DNA from 3 places in the Streptomyces sp. NPDC051567 genome. Region 3 is predicted to be linked to each of the others. Evidence: riboswitches for the same ligand, from Rfam matches in the RefSeq annotation. Region 3 holds a riboswitch; each other region holds the start of a gene.
The links. A riboswitch is a leader RNA that binds a small molecule or an ion and turns the genes downstream of it on or off. The one in region 3 is predicted to bind cobalamin.
Positions count from the first base shown of each region.

Region 1: another riboswitch for cobalamin. It lies ahead of ACIA5F_RS14555 (prenyltransferase/squalene oxidase repeat-containing protein); the one in region 3 lies ahead of ACIA5F_RS24065 (DUF4430 domain-containing protein).
Region 2: another riboswitch for cobalamin. It lies ahead of ACIA5F_RS16885 (energy-coupling factor ABC transporter permease); the one in region 3 lies ahead of ACIA5F_RS24065 (DUF4430 domain-containing protein).

Region 1 is NZ_JBITDK010000010.1:185,337-191,574, forward strand. Features, by position in the region: gene ACIA5F_RS14555 (prenyltransferase/squalene oxidase repeat-containing protein) at 1-2,780, opposite strand, end outside; cobalamin riboswitch at 2,902-3,039, opposite strand; cobalamin riboswitch at 3,146-3,224, shown strand; gene ACIA5F_RS14560 (hypothetical protein) at 3,337-4,752, shown strand; gene ACIA5F_RS14565 (chaplin) at 5,049-5,288, shown strand; gene ACIA5F_RS14570 (DUF4331 domain-containing protein) at 5,857-6,238, shown strand, end outside.
Region 2 is NZ_JBITDK010000013.1:90,098-96,335, forward strand. Features, by position in the region: gene glyA (serine hydroxymethyltransferase) at 1-932, shown strand, start outside; gene ACIA5F_RS16880 (L-serine ammonia-lyase) at 1,472-2,854, shown strand; cobalamin riboswitch at 3,076-3,271, shown strand; gene ACIA5F_RS16885 (energy-coupling factor ABC transporter permease) at 3,301-4,008, shown strand; gene ACIA5F_RS16890 (energy-coupling factor ABC transporter substrate-binding protein) at 4,083-4,529, shown strand; gene cbiQ (cobalt ECF transporter T component CbiQ) at 4,533-5,282, shown strand; gene ACIA5F_RS16900 (ATP-binding cassette domain-containing protein) at 5,279-6,118, shown strand; gene ACIA5F_RS16905 (PadR family transcriptional regulator) at 6,197-6,238, shown strand, end outside.
Region 3 is NZ_JBITDK010000025.1:51,964-58,201, forward strand. Features, by position in the region: gene ACIA5F_RS24050 (trypsin-like serine peptidase) at 1-456, opposite strand, end outside; gene tsaD (tRNA (adenosine(37)-N6)-threonylcarbamoyltransferase complex transferase subunit TsaD) at 704-1,813, shown strand; gene ACIA5F_RS24060 (ATP-binding cassette domain-containing protein) at 1,802-3,334, opposite strand; gene ACIA5F_RS24065 (DUF4430 domain-containing protein) at 3,445-3,933, opposite strand; cobalamin riboswitch at 3,975-4,110, opposite strand; gene ACIA5F_RS24070 (4'-phosphopantetheinyl transferase family protein) at 4,197-4,907, opposite strand; gene ACIA5F_RS24075 (MFS transporter) at 4,917-6,238, opposite strand, start outside.

The DNA of each region.
Region 1 (6,238 bases), on a different contig from region 3:
AGCGGCCCGCCCCCGGGGCCTCCTGCGGCTCCGCCGGTGACACCGGTGACGTTCGTACCGCCTGTGCCGTTCGTGGCGCCCGGGGTCCCGCCCGTGGTCCCGCCGGGGGTCACGATGACCGGCGCGCCCGTGGAGGAGGACGGGGAGGGGCGCGGGGCGGACGCGGACGGCTCCGGGTCCGGCGTGGGCTGCGGGACGGTCCCGGTCAGGCTGCGGTGGAGCACCCCGAAGGAGATTCCGGTGGCGCCGCCGACGGCCTGGGTGGAGGCCCGCACGTCGGAGCCGCGCTGGCCCGCCGCCGCGATGTTGAAGCCGCCGTCCGGGTTCTGCTGCGAGGCCAGGAACCCCAGCGCCCCGGCGATCCGCGCACCGTACTTCGGCACGTCCAGGGAGAGCGCCTGCACGGCCAGGGCCGCGGAGTTCACCGAGTCGCCCGCGGCGCCGGGGAAGCCGCCGTTCGCGAGCTGCCGGGAGGCGATCCAGGCGAGCGCGGTGTCCACGGCGCCCTGCGCCTTCGCGTCGGGGACCAGGTCGAGGGCCATGGCGGCGATCGCGGTGGAGTCCACGTCGGAGTCGCCCGTGGACGGGATCTGGCTCGGCCAGGCTCCCGTGGACTGCTGGAGACCGGCCAGGTACGCGACCGGTGCGGTGGCGGCCCGCCTCTCGCCCGCCCGCAACTGCGCCGTGACGCCCAGCGCCTGCCCGAACACCGAGGGCGTGTAGGAGTAGTTGCCCGGCGCCGCGCACCTGCGGTCCGGCTTCTCGCTGGGCGCCGTGCAGATGCCCTTGTCCAGGGCGGCGATCAGGTCCTGGCCGCCGAAGGCGCGCGGGTCGCGGCCGACGGTCTGGGCCAGCAGGGCGGTCTTGCCGATCGACCCGCCGCCCGCGGTCCTGCGGCCGACACCGGTCCAGTCGTGGACCCCGCGGCCCGTGCCGTCCTTGCCGCCCTTGTCGAGGAAGTCCACGACGGCGCGCAGCCTGTTGTCGTCGCGGCCGGTCGCGGCCAGCGCGTAGGCGCCGTCGATCGTGAGACCGAAGTCGGCGAAACCCGGGCTGGACTCGTAGTACCGGCCCTGCTTGAGGACCGGGCCGGTGAGGTAGGTGACACCCCGCCCGAGATCGGGACGCTCACCGGCCGGGACGGTCGGCGCAGTGGTGGGAGGCGTCGTGGGCGGGCCGGTCGGGGGTGTGGTCGGCGGGTCGGTGGGCGGAGTCGTCGGAGGCGTCGTGGGCGGCCGGGTCGGTTCGGGGGTCTTCGTGGTCAGGGTGACCAGGCTGGTGTCCCGGCCCGCGAGGACGGCCGTGGTCGTGGGGTAGAAGGCCGGGTCCGGGAGCCCCTCCTCGAAGCCGAAGCCGCCGTCCGTGAGCTGCTGCCCGGAGAGCCAGGAGACGGCCGCGTCGGCCCGGACGGTGTCGCCGAGGGCCCGCAGGGCCTGGGCCGCGTAGGCGGTGGCGATGACGGAGCCCGTGGTGGCGTCCGTGTAGCCGGGGAAACCGCCGTCGGGGCGCTGGGCCAGCGTGAGGTAGCTCCGGGCCTTCGACACCGTCGCGTCCTGCCCGCCCGCGTGCCGCAGCACGAGGGAGACGAGCGCGGTGGTCGCCGGGTCCGGGTCACAGTTCTCGCCCGGCCGGATCAGGAGGGAGGTGATGCCGCCGTCCGCGCACTGGAGCTGGGTCAGCCGGGTCACGGCCTCGGCCGGCGGGGTGACGCCCGCGCGCAGGACGGCCAGCAGGGCCAGCGCCTGGCCGTCCGCGTGGCCCGCGTCCAGGAAGTCGCCCTTGCCGGTGCAGCCGGGCGTGGACCCGCTCTCCGGGCCGGCGGGACAGACGTTCTTCACCAGGTCGCCGATCAGGTCGCGTCCGCCGAAGGCGCGCGGGTCGCCCCCGGTGACCTCGGCGAGCAGCGCGAGGCGGCCGGCGGCGTTCGCGTCGGGTGCCCGGTCCGGGCCGGCCGGGTAGGCGTACGCGTCGGTCTCCGCCGCCAGGAAGGCGGTGATCCGGTCGAGGGCCGGGCTCCCGCCCTCCGCCGCGGCCAGCGCGTAGGCGGCCTCGGTGGTGAGGAAGTGGTGGGGGGCGTCCGCGCCCTCGTCGACGACGCGTTCGCCGTCGGTGAGCCGTCCCGTCAGCCACCGGGCGGCGGCGGGGACGTCGATCTCGCGGCCCGGGACGGGCGGCCCGGGGGTGGGGCTGGTCGTGGGGTCCGGCCCGGGGGCGTCGCCGCCCGCGCGCACCTGGTCGGGGGTGAAGGAGGGCCTGCCCGTCGACCCGCCCACATCGGTGCCGCCGAACACCCAGGCGTCGACGTCGCCGTCCTTCGGCACGCGGTCCATGGCGCCGTACCGGCTGTAGCTCCAGTCGGCCTGGCCCGGGGAGGCCACCCAGTACGACCAGTAGGCCGTGGCCTGCGGGGTGAGGACGCAGTCCTCCTCGTCGGGGGTCGGGTACCGCGTCCCGGCGGCGAAGGGGCCGTAGCCGATGCGGCAGATGAAGGCGGGGCCGTCGTGCTCGGTGCCCGTGGTGCGGAACCCGGCCTCGTGGAGCAGTTCGTAGCCGGTGGTCGGCGTCGGGTCGCAGCCCCGCTCGACCTTGCCGCCGAAGGGGCCGAAGTCGACGGCGACGACCGCGCCCCGCGTCGCCGTGCACGGGTCGAGGGGGTCGGCGGCGGCCGGTGTCACTGTGACGAAGGCAACGCCCGTGCCGAAGGTGAGGAGTACCGCCGCTACGAGGCACGGCCATCGCCGCCCGCCCCTGCGCCGGACTGTCTGCTCTGCGGTACCCACCACGGCCCCTCGTGTCGTCCGGGCGGGCAGAGCGTGGCACATCGGGCCCCCGCGCACGGCGGATGCCGTGGGGGAGCCGGTCGGACCACGCCGTAGTCCGCGACGGCGTTCTCTCGCTGTATGAGCTGCATGACCTGACTCCAGGCATTCCGGCTCGCCCGCACTCTGTACGGGCACACGGTTGCGGGTCAGCGCCGGATTCAGACCGGCTTCCCCTGGAGTTGAGTGCTTATCAGACGGAGTGAAACACGCGGCCGAAGACAGCGTCAAGGTGGCCGGAACCCCACCCGCCGCCACGGGCCCGGGGCCTGCGGGCAGGCTGGCGCGCCCATGATCCCTCCGGTAGCGTCCGGGGCTGCCACGTGGGGGAACCCGGTGCGAATCCGGGGCTGACGCGCAGCGGTGTGGGAACGGCAGGGGGCCGTTCACCGAGCCCGAATGCCCAGGCGGCAGTGATCGAAGGAAGCCGTACCACGCGTTCGGACGGCGGCCACCGCCTCCGGAGCCGCGGCTGCGGCGGGGTGTGTCCGGCCGTCCCTCAGCTCAGGAGCAGGCCATGTCCCGTCCCCGTACCGCCCGTCGCGCCGCACTGGCGATACCCGCCGTCCTCGGCGCTTTCGCGCTCACCGTGCCGCCCGCCGCGGCCACCTCCTCGCCCGCGCAGATCGCGACCTCGAAGACCAACGGCGTCTCCTACCTCAAGTCCCTCCAGGCCGCCGACGGTTCGTACGCGGGCTCCGGTCTCTCCAACGAGTGGGCCTTCAGCGTCTTCGCCGCCGCGGGCACCGCCGCGGTGGACGTCACGCCCGGCGGCGACGCGACCAAGAACGCGCGCACCGTCTACCGGAACCTGCTGTCCGGCGCGGGCTGGCCCTCCGCCACCCCGGTCGTCACCGACTACGAGCGCGGTGCGCTCAACGCGTACGCCGCCGGGATCGACCCGGCCCGCGTCTCCGCCTCCCGCAACCTCGTCGCCGACGTCTACGGCTACTGGCAGAACGCCGAGGCGGGGTACTTCGGCCCGTCCGGGAACTACAACGGCACGGTCTTCGCGGCCCTCTCCCTGGGCGGGGCCCGGACGCAGACCGGCGGGCAGCGCGTGCCGCAGGCCCTGCTCGACTCGATGACCACCCGCATCCGCGCCAACCAGCACAACGACGGCGGCTGGAACTTCAGCAAGGCCGAGGGCAACCCGGCCGCGCTGGCCTCGGCGAGCGACATCGACATGACGGGCGCCTCGATGGCGGCCCTGTGCGTCTCGGGCGTGCCCGCCACCGACGCGGACATCGTTCAGGCCAAGGCGTTCCTCAAGAGCAAGCTGGTGGCCGGCACCGGCGCCCTCAACGGGATGTTCGGCGCGAACACGAACTCCAACGGCTGGGCCGTCTCCGGCCTCAACGCCTGTGGCATCAACCCGCAGACCGGCGACTTCCTCACCTCCATGGGCAGGACCCCGGTCGACTTCCTGATCGCCCAGCAGTTCAAGCCGGGCGGCGGCTTCAAGTACCTGCCGAGCGACACCTCGCCCTCCGCCTACGCCTCCATCGACGGCCTGCGCGCCGTCACGGGCGGCGGTTTCACCTCGGCGCCCCCGGTCCCGGTGACGGCCGGTGCCGCACGGTGGGCGGCCGAGAGCGCGTTCACCCCCGGTACGGCGTCCAAGCTGGCCCTGACCGTGGACGACGGGGCCGGCGGCCTCAAGGTCTGCTCGGTCACCGTCACCCCGACCGGCGCCACGACCACGCTCGGCGAGGTCCTCACCGCCGCCACCACGGCCGCGACGCCGTCCGGCTGCGTCACCGGGGTGACGCCGTCCTCGGGCGGCTCCGGCGCCGTCACCGCCGTCAACGGCAAGGCCAACAGCGGTGCTTCGACCTGGAAGGTCAGCATCGACGGCTCCGCCTTCGCGGGCGCGGACCGCTCCACGGCCGTCGCCGTGGGTGACACCATCGCCCTGCGCCGGGGCGTCTGACCCCTGGCCGGGAGGGACGTACACCGGCCGGGAGGGACACCCGCCACCGCGTCCCTCCCGGCCCGGCCGCCTCTCCCGGCCCGGCCGCCTCTCCCGGCCCGGCCGCCTCTCCCGGCCCGGCCGCCTCTCCCGGCCCGGCCGTTCGGCCCGGCCCGTCATCCGTTCGAGCGAACCGGCGGCCGGCGGCCCAACCGGCCCGGCGGATGCGACGAAGACCCAGGTGAGGGACCGGCCCGGCCGGTCCCCCGGAAACGGTCCGCGGTCCCGCGGACCGGTACTCATCTGTGGAGGCACCCATGTCCCGTGTACTCAGGAGCGCGGCGCTCGCGCTGGCGGCAGCCGCCGCGGTCGTCGGCGGCGCCCCGGCGGCCTCGGCCGACGCGGGGGCGCAGGGCCTCGCCGCGTACTCGCCGGGCGTGGCGTCGGGCAACCTCGTCCAGATCCCGGTGCACGTGCCGGTCAACGCCTGCGGGAACACGATCGGCCTGATCGGCCTGCTGAACCCCTCCTTCGGCAACGTCTGCGTCAACAGCTGACGCCCACCCCGCCTCCGGCCCGCCGCCGTTAACGGGGCGGCGCGGGCCGGAAGGTCCCCCGACACGCGCCGGTAACGGCCGCGCCGGGGGCCCGGCCGCGGGTGGCGGTTTCGGCGCCGCCACCCGCGGTACACCCCTTCCTTGTCTCTTTCCTTCCCCCCTCCTTCTCCCTTCCTTCTCTCCCGACCGTTGTTGCACATGTCTTGCAACAACGGGCCCCGGACCCTTTCGGCCCAGTGGACCGCCCTCGTGTCGCGAGAAGATCCGGCGCCGCGATCTTGGCCCCTCCACCGCCGTCACCAGCGGGTTCGGGGGAGCGGTCGCCACGAACGGGGCACCACCGCCCCGTGAGGTGGCCACCGGGACACCACCCGACGTGCTTGTCTGCCGCTGCGCAGCGATGCGTGGTGGTGTGTCCCGGCCCGGCAGTCCCGTTGCCTTGCCTGCCGGAGGGGACAGTGCGAGTCCGCTCGCCGCGGTGCCGACCGTTCTTCCACCCCCCCACACCCGTCTTCCCTCCGCGCCGCCCCCGGGCCGCACAGGGGAGACCACCGTTGGAAGGAACCCTGTGAAGGCAACCCCGGCCGGGCCCCGTTCGCGACGAGTCCTCGACCACTCCCTCCTGGTGCTCGGCGCCGGCGCCCTGGCGACCGGCATGGGCCTGCTGACCCTCGCACCGGGCATCAGCGCGGCCTCCAGCCACCGCGAGGCACCGCTCATCGCCGGTGACCCCCGCGCGGACAACACGGACGTCTACGCGTTCACCAGTCCCGACCGCCCCGACACGGTCACCCTCCTCGCGAACTGGATTCCGTTCGAGGAACCGAACGGCGGCCCCAACTTCTACGCCTTCGGCGAGGACCTCCGCTACAACATCAAGATCGACAACAACGGTGACGGGGTCTCGGACACCACCTACACCTGGCGCTTCACCAACAAGGTCCGTGACG
Region 2 (6,238 bases), on a different contig from region 3:
TGCTGAAGCCGGGCGACACGATCATGGGCCTGAACCTGGCCCACGGCGGTCACCTGACCCACGGCATGAAGATCAACTTCTCCGGCAAGCTCTACAACGTGGTCCCGTACCACGTGGACGGGACCGGCCAGGTCGACATGGCCGAGGTCGAGCGCCTGGCCAAGGAGTCCAAGCCGCAGCTGATCGTCGCCGGCTGGTCCGCCTACCCGCGCCAGCTCGACTTCGCCGCCTTCCGCCGGATCGCGGACGAGGTCGGCGCGTACCTGATGGTCGACATGGCGCACTTCGCCGGTCTGGTCGCGGCCGGGCTGCACCCGAACCCGGTGCCGCACGCCCACGTCGTCACCACCACCACGCACAAGACCCTCGGCGGTCCGCGCGGTGGCGTGATCCTGTCGACGCAGGAGCTGGCCAAGAAGATCAACTCGGCGGTCTTCCCGGGCCAGCAGGGCGGCCCGCTGGAGCACGTGATCGCGGCCAAGGCCGTCTCCTTCAAGATCGCGGCATCGGAGGACTTCAAGGAGCGCCAGGTGCGCACCCTGGAGGGCGCGAAGATCATCGCCGAGCGCCTGATCCAGCCGGACGTCACCGAGGTGGGCGTCTCCGTCCTCTCCGGCGGCACGGACGTGCACCTGGTCCTGGTCGACCTGCGCGACTCCGAGCTGGACGGCCAGCAGGCCGAGGACCGCCTCCACGGGATCGGCATCACGGTCAACCGGAACGCGATCCCGAACGACCCGCGCCCCCCGATGGTCACCTCGGGCCTGCGGATCGGCACGCCGGCGCTGGCCACCCGCGGCTTCGGCGCCGAGGACTTCACCGAGGTCGCGGAGATCATCGCGTCCGCGCTGAAGCCCGCCTTCGACGCCGCCGACCTGACGGCGCGCGTCTCGGCCCTCGCCGCGAAGTTCCCGCTGTACCCGACGCTCTGACCGTAGCGCCGCTCCCGGGCCGGGCCGTTCCCGGTCCGGCCCGGGAGCGGCGGCCGGAGGGCCCGGTCCTGTCCGCGAGGAGGGACCGGGCCCTTCGCGTGACCGGGGCTTCCCGCGGCCGGGGCCGCAGGGTGCCCCGGGGCCCGTCGGCGGACGACCGCCGTCCGACGTCCGACGTCCGATGTCCGCCGTCCTCCCGGCCGGAACGGGTCCGGCCAGGCCAGGGTCCGGCTGCCGTACGGCAGCCCGTACGGCAGCCCGTACGGCAGCCGTCAGGACCCGGCCGGACCTGGCCGGACCTGGCCGAGCCGGTCCGGTCGCCGGTACCGGGCGGCCCCGCGCCGCCATAGAAGCCCCAGGAACCCCAGGGGCCTCGTCCGCCCGCCCCTCCTCCGGGGCCACAGCCCCGCTCCGGCGCCGTCCCGTACGGGCTCGCGCCCGGCTCCTTCCTCACGGGTTAGTCTCGCCTGTCGGACAAAAACCGAACAATCGACCTATCCTGCCCCGTCCACCCCACGAGCAGACAAGGGAGTCCGCCAGTGGCCATCTCCGTCTTCGACCTCTTCTCCATCGGCATCGGCCCGTCCTCCTCCCACACGGTCGGTCCGATGCGCGCGGCACGGATGTTCGTGACCCGGCTGAAGAAGGACGGCGTCCTCGCACAGACCGCGTCCGTACGGGCCGAACTCTTCGGCTCGCTCGGCGCGACCGGCCACGGCCACGGCACCCCCAAGGCGGTGCTGCTGGGCCTGGAGGGCCACTCCCCGCGCACGGTCGACGTGGAGACCGCCGACGCCGAGGTCGAGCGCATCCGCCGGACGGGCCGGCTGCGGCTGCTGGGCACCGAGATAGGCGAGGGCCACGAGATCGCCTTCGACGAGCCGAACCAGCTGATCCTGCACCGCCGCCGCTCCCTGCCGTACCACGCCAACGGCATGACCCTCTTCGCCTACGACACGGCGGGCACCCCGCTGCTGGAGAAGACGTACTACTCGGTCGGCGGCGGCTTCGTCGTGGACGAGGACGCGGTCGGCGAGGACCGGATCAAGCTCGACGACACCGTGCTGAAGTACCCCTTCCGCTCCGGTGACGAGATGCTCCGCCTGGCGAACGAGACCGGCCTGTCGATCTCCTCCCTGATGCTGGAGAACGAGAAGACCTGGCGCACCGAGGACGAGATCCGCGAGGGCCTGCTGGAGATCTGGCGCGTCATGCAGTCCTGCGTCGCGCGCGGCATGTCCCGCGAGGGCATCCTCCCGGGCGGTCTGCGGGTCAAGCGCCGGGCCGCCTCCACGGCGCGCCAGCTGCGCGCCGAGGGCGACCCGCTGCTGCACCGCAGCGAGTGGGCGACGATCTACGCGATGGCGGTCAACGAGGAGAACGCGGCGGGCGGCCGGGTCGTGACCGCCCCCACCAACGGCGCGGCGGGCGTCCTGCCGGCCGTCCTGCACTACTACATGAACTTCGTGCCGGGCGCCGACGAGGACGGCGTGGTCCGCTTCCTCCTGGCGGCGGGCGCGATCGGCATGCTCTTCAAGGAGAACGCCTCGATCTCGGGCGCCGAGGTCGGCTGCCAGGGCGAGGTGGGCTCCGCCTGCTCCATGGCGGCGGGCGCCCTCGCCGAGGTCATGGGCGGCACCCCGGAGCAGGTCGAGAACGCGGCCGAGATCGGCATGGAGCACAACCTGGGCCTGACCTGCGACCCGGTCGGCGGCCTGGTCCAGATCCCGTGCATCGAGCGCAACGGCATGGCGGCGGTCAAGGCCGTCACGGCGGCCAGGATGGCGCTGCGCGGCGACGGCAGCCACAAGGTCTCCCTCGACAAGGTCATCAAGACCATGAAGGAGACGGGCGCGGACATGAAGGTCAAGTACAAGGAGACGGCCCGCGGCGGCCTCGCGGTCAACGTCATCGAGTGCTGACGTAGACACGGCCCCGCCCGCGTCGGCGGAGGCGGGGACGGACACGAGGCCCGGCGGGCCGCTTCGCGGGAAGCGGTCCGGCGGGCCTCGTACTGTCCGCCCCGGCGGCGCTCCGGGTCCGAAGGGGCGCTCCGGGTCCGAGGGGGGGGCTCCCGTGGCCGTCGGCGGGAACGGACCGCAGGTGGGCTGCCCGGACGGGTTGTGGGGCGTCGGCGGCGGGACTAAGGTCAGCGGGCCTTGGTGTTCGGGAAACCGGTGGGAAACCGGTGCGGCCCTCGCCACTGTGATCGGGAAGTCCGGCTCCACTCCTGCGGGAAGCCACTGGGACCACGCGGGGAACCGCACGGGCCCGGGAAGGCGGAGCCAGGGCATCAGTACCCGTGAGCCAGGAGACCGGCCAGGGCGCGTCGTCCATCCACGAGGTGCTGGAGAGGTCTCCCCCACTCATGCATATAGCCGAGGGGTTCCTACCCCCTTTGCACGCGGTCGCCTGGGGCGCCGCGTCCGCTCCCTTCGTCGTCCACGGGGTCCGCGCCCTCACCCGCGAGGTGAAGGAGCATCCCGAGAGCACGCTGCTGCTCGGGGCGTCCGGAGCGTTCACTTTCGTCCTGTCCGCCCTGAAGATCCCTTCGGTGACGGGCAGTTGCTCGCACCCCACCGGCACCGGGCTCGGCGCCATCCTCTTCCGTCCGCCGATCATGGCGGTGCTCGGCACGATCACCCTGCTCTTCCAGGCGCTGCTGCTGGCCCACGGCGGGCTGACCACGCTGGGCGCCAACGTCTTCTCGATGGCGATCGCCGGGCCCTGGGCGGGGTACGGGGTCTACCGGCTGCTGCGCAGGGCCGGGGCGCCGCTGATGGTGACCGTCTTCTTCGGCGCCTTCTTCGCCGACCTGGTCACCTACTGCGTCACCAGCGTCCAGCTCGCGGCGGCCTTCCCGGACCCGGGTACCGGCTTCGCGGGCGCGCTCGCGAAGTTCGGCGGGATCTTCGCCGTCACCCAGATCCCGCTCGCGGTCAGCGAGGGGCTGCTGACGGTCCTCGTGATGCGGCTGCTGATGCGGTCGAGCCGCTCGGACCTGGTCCGGCTGGGCGTCGCCCGGCTCACCCGGGGCAAGGCCGCGCCCGGAAACCGGCCGGAGGCGGCGCTGTGACGAGCCGGAGGACGAAGGCAGGGACAGGGCCAGGGACAGGGGCGGGGACGAGGACGAGGACGAGGACGATGGCGATGAGCCGGCACGCGAAGATCAACACTCTGCTGCTGCTCCTGGTGGCGGCGCTGGCCGTGCTCCCCCTCGCGCTGGGGATGGGCGAGGGCAAGGAGGAGCCGTTCGCGGGCGCCGACGCCCAGGCCGAGGCGGCCATCACCGAACTGGACCCGGACTACGAGCCGTGGTTCACCCCGCTGTACGAACCTCCGTCCGGGGAGGTCGAGTCCGCGCTCTTCGCCCTCCAGGCGGCGCTCGGCGCGGGCCTGCTCGCGTACTACTTCGGGGTCCGTACGGGCCGCCGCCAGGGCGCCGCCGCCGCGACGGCCGCCGCCCGGGGGGACCGGCCGGACGGGCCGGAGGCCGCGGACCGGGGCCCCGCACCGGGCCCCGGCCCCGCCCCCGCGCCGTCCCCCGGCCCGGACCCCGGCCCGCCGCCGGGGCCCGTCACCCGGGTGGAGCCGTAGCCGGTGCTGCCCATCGACGTGGCGGCGCACAGCAGCCGCTGGCGCCACCGCCACCCGCTGGAGAAGGCGCTGCTGGGGCTCGGGCTGACGGTCACGGCCGTCTGCCTGCCGCCCTGGCCCGGCGGGCCGCTGGTCGCCGTCGCCACGCTCGCCCTGCTCCTCGGCCCGGCCGAGGTGGCCGGGCGGCAGCTGTGGCGGGCCTTCCGTATCCCGCTCGGCTTCTGTGTCACGGGGGCGGTGCCGCTGCTGTTCGCGGTGGGCGGCCCGTCGGGGCCGGTCTCACCGGCCCCGGACGGTCCGCTCCGCGCGGCGGAGCTGCTGCTGCGCACCTCGTCGGCCTCGCTCGGCCTGCTGCTGTTCGCCTTCACCACCCCCGTCTCGGACGTGCTGCCCCGGCTGGTGCGGGCCGGGGTCCCGGCCCCGGTGGTGGACGTGGCCCTGGTCATGTACCGGATCGGGTTCCTGCTGCTCGACTCCCTCGCCCAGGTCCACCGCGCCCAGGCGGCCCGGCTGGGCCAGAGGGGCCGGGCGGCGGTGTGGCGTTCGCTGGCCGGGCTCGCCGCGACCGCCTTCGTCCGGGCCTTCGACCGCGCGGCGCGGCTCCAGGAGGGCCTGGCCGGGCGCGGCTACGACGGCACGCTGCGGGTGCTCGTCCCCCAGGCGGCGCTGTCCTGGCGGTTCCTGGCCGGGACCGCCGCCCTGCTGATCTCCCTGGTCACCGTGACCCTCGTCCTGAAGGAGCTGTACCTGTGAGGCCGTCGGTGGAGCTGGTGGGGGCGGGGTACGCGTACGAGGACGGGCCCGAGGTCCTCTCCGGCGTGGATTTCGGGATCGCGCCGCAGCGGGCGCTGGTCCTGCTGGGCCGCAACGGCAGTGGCAAGACCACGCTGATGCGGCTGCTGAGCGGGGGGCTGCGGCCGGGCTCCGGGGCGCTGCTGCTCGACGGCGTGCGGGTGACGTACGACCGGGCCGGTCTGACCCGGCTGCGGACGGCGGTGCAGCTCGTCGTGCAGGACCCGGACGACCAGCTCTTCGCGGCCTCGGTGGAGCAGGACGTCTCCTTCGGGCCGATGAACCTGGGGCTGGCGCCCGGGGAGGTCCGGGCCCGGGTCGGTGACGCGCTGGCCGCGCTGGACATCACGGCGCTGCGGGACCGCCCGACCCACCTCCTCTCGTACGGCCAGCGCAAGCGCGCGGCGATCGCGGGCGCGGTGGCGATGGCTCCGCGCGTGCTGATCCTGGACGAGCCGACGGCCGGGCTGGACCCGGACGGGCAGGAGCGGCTGCTGGACGTCCTGGCGGGTCTGCGTGCGCGGGGGACGACGGTGGTGATGGCCACGCACGACGTGGACCTGGCGGTCCGGTGGGCGGACGACGCGGCGGTCCTCACCCCGGCGGGCATCCGGCTGGGCCCGGCCCCGGCCCTGCTGTCGGACCCGGAGCTGCTGGCCTCGGCGGGGCTGCGCCAGGCGTGGTCCCCGGCGGTGACGGCGTTCCTGCGCGCCCGGGGCCTGCTCGCCGCCGACGCCCCGGGCCCGCGCGTGCCCGAGGCGCTGGCCGCCTGGGAGCCGGGGCCGGTCCGGGGCTGACCGGGGCGCGGGGCCGGTCCGGGCGCGGGGCCAGGTCCGGTCCGGCGCTCCGGGCGGTCGCAAACCTAGGATGGCGCCATGTCGCTCCCGCACGCCATCCTCACCGCCCTCCTCGAAAAG
Region 3 (6,238 bases):
GCCCCGGTGGACGCAGTGGGCGGCGGTGACGACGAGGGCGCCGTGGGGCGAGTCGACGACACCGGCCGAGCAGTGGTGGTCGGGGTCGCCGTCGGGGCCGGGGGAGAAGAGCGCGCCGATCGCGGGCTCGGCGGCGGTGGGCCGGGCCTCCAGCGGGTCGGAGGGCTGCCACCCGGCGGAGCGCCAGTTCACCAGCGGGTCGCTGTCGCCGAAGGCGCTGCCGTCCACCGGCGGCTCCGGGACCTCCCGGGCCATCCCGTCGAGCACGGTGGACGCCGTCCGGTCGGCGCGTTCGGGGTCCTGCTGGTAGCTGCCCCGTACGGGATCACCCTCCGCGAGCCGGTCCGCCATGCCGCGCGCGCCCCACAGGTACCCGGCGCCGACGACGAGCAGCGCGCACAGGAGACAGAGGAACAGGGACATCCGCAGGGCCCGTCCGTGGTTCCTGGTGAACATGGTGAGACTCCCCGCCCCGCTGACGCGTCCGACTCTTCGTTCGATGCGGGCGGGTCGCGCCCGGTTCCGCCGCCGTGCTGTGTCCGTGCTCACAGCCGTGTTCGGTCGTGTTCAGTCATGTTCACGGCCCCGCGCCCCGCACCGTCACGCCCCGCCCCGCCGCCCGGGAAAGGGGCCGCCGCACGACGAGTACGCTTGTTGCGAATCGTTCGCAACAAGGATGTCCGTAAGGGTTGAGGGTGCTGTGGTGAGGTCTCCGGTGGTGCTCGGCATCGAGTCGTCCTGCGACGAGACCGGCGCGGGCATCGTGCGCGACGGGAAACTCCTCGCGCACGTGGTCGCGTCGAGCATGGACGAGCACGCCCGCTTCGGCGGGGTCGTCCCCGAGATCGCGGCCCGCGCGCACCTGCACGCCTTCAACCCGGTCGTCCGCCGCGCCCTCGACCAGGCCGGTCTGCGGATGTCCCAGCTCGACGCGGTCGCCGTCACCACCGGCCCCGGCCTCTCCGGCGCACTCCAGGTGGGCCTGGCCGGGGCCAAGACCCTCGCCTACTCCCTGGGCCTGCCGCTCTACGGGGTCCACCACCTGGCCGGCCACGTCGCCGCCGACACCCTGGAGCACGGGCCGCTGCCCGAGCCCTGCATGGTCCTGATCGTCTCCGGCGGACACACCTCGCTGCTGCTCGTCCAGGACCTCGCGCGCGACCCGATCCTGCACCTCGGGGACACCCTGGACGACGCGGCCGGCGAATGCTTCGACAAGGTGGCCCGGGTCCTCGGCCTGCCCTACCCCGGCGGGCCCGCCATCGACCGGGCCGCCCGGGACGGCAACCCGAAGGCCGTCTCCTTCCCCCGCCCGCTGACCGGCGGGCGCGGCGCGGACGACCCGTACGCCTGGTCCTTCTCCTTCTCGGGGCTCAAGACGGCCGCCGCCCGCTGGGCCGAGGGGTACCGGCTGCGCGGCGAGGAGCCGCCCGTCGCCGACGGCGCGGCCTCGCTCCAGGAGGCGGTGGCCGACGTACTGACGCGCAAAGCGGTCGCGGCCTGCACGGCCCACGGGGTGAAGACCCTGGTGGTGGTCGGCGGCGTGGCCGCCAACTCCCGGGTCCGGGCGCTCGCCGAGCGGCGGTGCGCCTCCGCCGGGATCGAGCTGCGGGTGCCGCCGATGACGCTGTGCACCGACAACGGGGCGATGATCGCCGCCATCGGGGACCTGCTGGTGCGCGCGGGCGCCGAACCGGCGCCGCTGGAGATGACGATCGACCCGTCCGCGCCGCTGGAGTACGCCTCGCTCACCCCGGTGGCCCCGCCGTCGCCGCCCCCGCCCCTTCCCGTTCCGGCCGCCTCACGGTCCTAGCAGCGCCGCCGCCTGGCCCGCCGTGAGGCAGGGCAGGGGGGCGAGGACGCGGGCGACCTGCGGGGCGAAATCGGCCGAGGAGGCCAGGACGTCGGCGGCCGGGCCGTCCGTGACGATCAGGCCGTCCGACAGCACGGCCACCCGGTCCGCCGCCCGCGCCGCGAACTCCGCGTCGTGCGTGGAGACGGCCACCGTCCGGCCCGTGGCCGCCAACTCGCCGATCAGGCAGGCGAGTTCGGCCTTGGCCCGGTAGTCCAGGCCGCGCGTCGGCTCGTCCAGCAGCAGCATGCCGGGGGCCTCGGTCAGCCGGACCGCCAGGGCCAGCGAGAGCCGCTGGCCCTCCGACAGCTCCAGTGGACAGGCGCGGTCCGCGATCCCGGGCGCCAGCCGGTCCAGGATCTCCCGGGCCGGGCGGGCCCCCGCGTCCGCCGTCCGGTCGGCCCGGGACAGCTCCTGCCCCACCGAGCCCAGGTACGGGCGGCCCGCCTGCCCCCGCGGGCCCGTACCCGCCAGCCCCCGCAGCAGCGAGGACTTCCCGCAGCCGCTGCGGCCCATCAGCACGGTGACCTCGCCCGCGCGCGGGACCAGGACACCGGTGGTGGTGCCGCCGGTGCTGATACCGGCACCGCCATCGGTCCCGGCAGCGGTCCCGCCATCGGTCGTGGCCGTGCCCGCCGGTGGTGTCCGCCGCGCGGGCGGGGCCGTCCGTCCGGCCAGCCGGGCGCGCAGCGGCGCGGCCGCCCGCCGCGCCTCGCCCACCGACAGGGGCAACGGCTCCCAGCCCACCAGCCGGCCCAGCTCCACCACGGGCGGCGCCACCACCGAGGTGCGCAGCACCTCGGCCGGCCGCCCCGACACCACCGAGCCGTCCCCGGGCAGGTGCAGCATCCGGTCCGCGTACTGCGCCACCCGCTCCAGCCGGTGCTCCGCCAGGAGCACGCTCACCCCGGTGTCGCGGGCCAGCCGGGCCACGGCCGCCATGACCTCCTCGGCCGCCACCGGGTCCAGCGCGGAGGTCGGCTCGTCGAGCACCAGGACCCGGGGGCGCGCGGCCAGCGCCGCGCCGATCGCCACCCGCTGCTGCTCACCGTCGGAGAGCCCGCACAGCGTCCGGTGGCGCAGCCCGGCCAGGCCCAGCAGCTCCAGGACCTCCCCGGCCGCCCTGCCCGCCGGTGCCGGGTCCGCCGCCGACTGCCCCGCCGCGTAGTCCAGTTCGTCCCCGACGGTGTCGGTGACGAAACCGTCGGCCGGGTCCTGGCCCACCACGCCCACCAGCGCGGCCAGTTCCCGCGCCCCGCGCCCCGCGGTGTCCTTGCCGCAGACCGTGACCCGGCCGAACAGCGTGCCGCCGGTGTAGTGCGGGACCAGCCCGTCGACCACGCCCAGCAGGGTCGACTTCCCGGCCCCCGTCACCCCGGACACCAGACAGAACTCCCCCTCCCCGATGGTCAGGTCCACGTTCCGCAGGACCGTCCGGGCGGTGTCGCCGTACCGGACGCTGACGTCGTCGAGTCTGATCAAGGAGAGTCCTCGGTGGGCAGCGGGAAGGGGCCGGCGGACCATGCCCCGCCGCCCCGGGAGCGGCGGGGCGAGGGAGCGGTGGAGTGGGATGGTAGCCGACACCGCCGTACTTAGAACGTCGTCCAGGTGAAGGAGATCTGATCGCCCGTCTTTATCTTGAACTGGCAGCCGCCGACCGGGATCGAGACGCCGTTCACGGAGATGTTCCAGTAGGCGGAGGCGCCGCCGGAGACGTTCTTGACCGTGTCCACGGAGAAGTCGTCGAAGGACGGGTACCAGGTGCCGTCCCAGGTGAAGTGGCGCTGACGGGCCGCGTCGTCGAGGGCGGCCGTCGGGGTGGCGACCGGGGACGGGTACCGGCCGCCGTTGGTGCCGTCGCAGGCGTGGGTGCCACCGGAGGCGGTGGTCACCTCGTGGCCCTTGGTGATCACCAGGCCCTGGAACAGCCTGCCCTCCGGGCCCTGGACGTCGAGCTGCACCAGGACCGGGCTGTTGGTGCGGGGCGCCGTGGTGCGGGCGACGGCCGGGGAGGCGGCGGTCAGGGCCAGGCCGAGGGCGGCGGCGGTGACGGCGGTACGGCGGACGAGCGTGCTGCGCATGGGAAGGGTGCCTTTCTTCGCGCTGTAGTCCGTGACAGGGAAGTGCTGCGGCGTGGCACGTCGGGTGTTCCGGCTCGCGGCCCGCCCGAGGGACGGCCGCACACGGTTGCAGGTCAGCGCCGGATTCCCATCGGCTTCCCCCGGTCGTGCACGCATGAAGTTGTCTGTGAAGTTGTCTGTGCGCGGTCATCATAGGGGCCGGATGCGCGCGGCCCGCCCGCGCGACCGGGGCCGGACCTTCGCGCCCCGGCCCCGTACGGGCGTCACCCGTCCCGGAGCGCCACCGCCGCGCGGTGTCCCTCCGGAACCCGTACGTCCGTCAGCGACCACCCCGGCAGCCGGGCCGGGACCGGGCCCGAACCCACGTACTCGGCCGCCGGGTTCTCCGAGAGTCCGATGCCCAGCCCCTTCAGGTAGGCCTCCTTGCGGGTCCACACCCGGGTGAAGGCGGGTGAGCGCTCCCCGGCGGGCAGCAGCGCCAGTTCGGCCGCCTCCCTCGGGTGCAGCACATCGGCCGTCTCCGCGATGGTGTGCGGCGCCACCAGCTCCTCCACGTCCACGCCGACCGGGGCCGTCGCGAAGGCCAGCAGGCTGATCCCGGTGCAGTGCGAGAGCGAGAAGTGCAGGGCGCCGCCGGGGAGTACGGGCCGTCCGTGCGGCTCGTCGCAGTGCGCGCAGGGCGCCCGTTCCACGGTCACCTCGCGCGGGGCCATGCCCAGGTACGCCCCGAGCAGCCGGCGCAGCGCCACGTGCGCGCAGACGTACGCGTCCCGGTCGGCCGCCCGGACGAACTCGGCCGCGCGGGCGAGTTCCTGGGCGTCCAGGGTGCCGGGGGCGTGCCGGGCCGCGTGGACCCGGTAGCCGGTGGTGTCCACGAGCCACAGCTGCGGGCCCGCGGCCACCACCGCGGCCTCGGCCGGACCGGGGTCCGACAGCCGCTCCGGTACCAGCAACCGCTGGGTGGCGAGTGTCATCGGTGCTCCTCACACGGCCGCGGGGACGGGGCGTTCCACCGGCTCGGACTCCTCGGAGGCGGCCTCCTTCGCCTCTTCGGTCTCCTTCGTCTCCTCCGTCCGCTCCGTCCTCTCGGTCTCCTCCGTCTCCTCTTCTTCGGCCTTCACGGGCTGGCGCAGGGCCATCACTGCGGCCAGCGGTGAGACGAAGGCGATGGCGCCGCAGAGCAGCCAGGTGGTCTGCACCCCGAAGGCCAGCGAGAGGGAGCTGAAGACGGCGATGGAGAGGGGGGCGGTGCCGATGCCGGCGAGGGAGAGGGTGGACATCGCGGCGCCCATCCGCGCCTCGGGGGCCGACTGCTGGTACAGGGTGACGATGGCCGGACCGTTGAGCCCGGACAGCAGGCCCACCCCGGCGGCGACGGCGGTCAGCGAGACCACGGACGGCATCAGGGCCATCACCAGGATGCCCGCGGCGAGACCGGCCCCGGTCACGACCAGCCGGACGAACATGGGGATGCGGTGGGCGAAGGCCGCGCCGACGGCGCTGGAACCGAGGGCGCCGACGCTGAACGCGGCCAGCACCACACCGACGGCGCCGACGCCCCAGCCGCGCTGGGAGACCAGCAGCGGCAGCGCCACCTCGGCGGGCCAGCTGAACGCCATGTCCAGGGAGAGGGCGGCGATGAACATCCAGCGCAGCCGCGGGTGACGGGCCAGCAGCCGGAAACCGTCGCCGGAGCGCTTGACGAGGGAGACCCCGGGCTCGCGCCGCGGCCGGACGAAGCCGTGCGTGACGTGGAGCAGGCAGCCGAACCAGATCGCGCCGGTGACCGCGCCGATCACCATGGCCAGCCACAGCTCCCCGACGGTGATCAGGAAGGCTCCGGCCGGGGCGCCGAGGATGGGGGCGACGCGGAGCACCATGGCGTAGAGGGAGTTGGCGCGGGCCAGCTGGTCGCCCCGGGCGAACATCGGGAGCAGCACCCCGGAGGCCGGTCCGGCCAGCCCGAGCAGGACCCCCTCGATCAGCGCGATCACCACCAGGGGCCACAGCTGCTGGGTGGTGGAGGTGACCACGGCCCCGGTGGCGAGCAGCACGACCCGGGCGCTGGTGGTGCGCAGCAGGACGAAGCGCGGGCCCAGGGTGTCGGCCACCGCCCCGCCGAAGATGAGCATCAGGGCCCGGGGCACGGTGGCGGCGAGCATCAGCAGGGTCACGGCCCCGGTGCCGCCGAGTTCGACGGCGGTCCAGTTCATGGCGATGAGCAGGGCGAAGCTGCCGAACTGGACGGCGGCCTGGCCGCCGACGAGGGAGCCGACGCGGCCCCACGGGACCGGCGCGGGCGCCG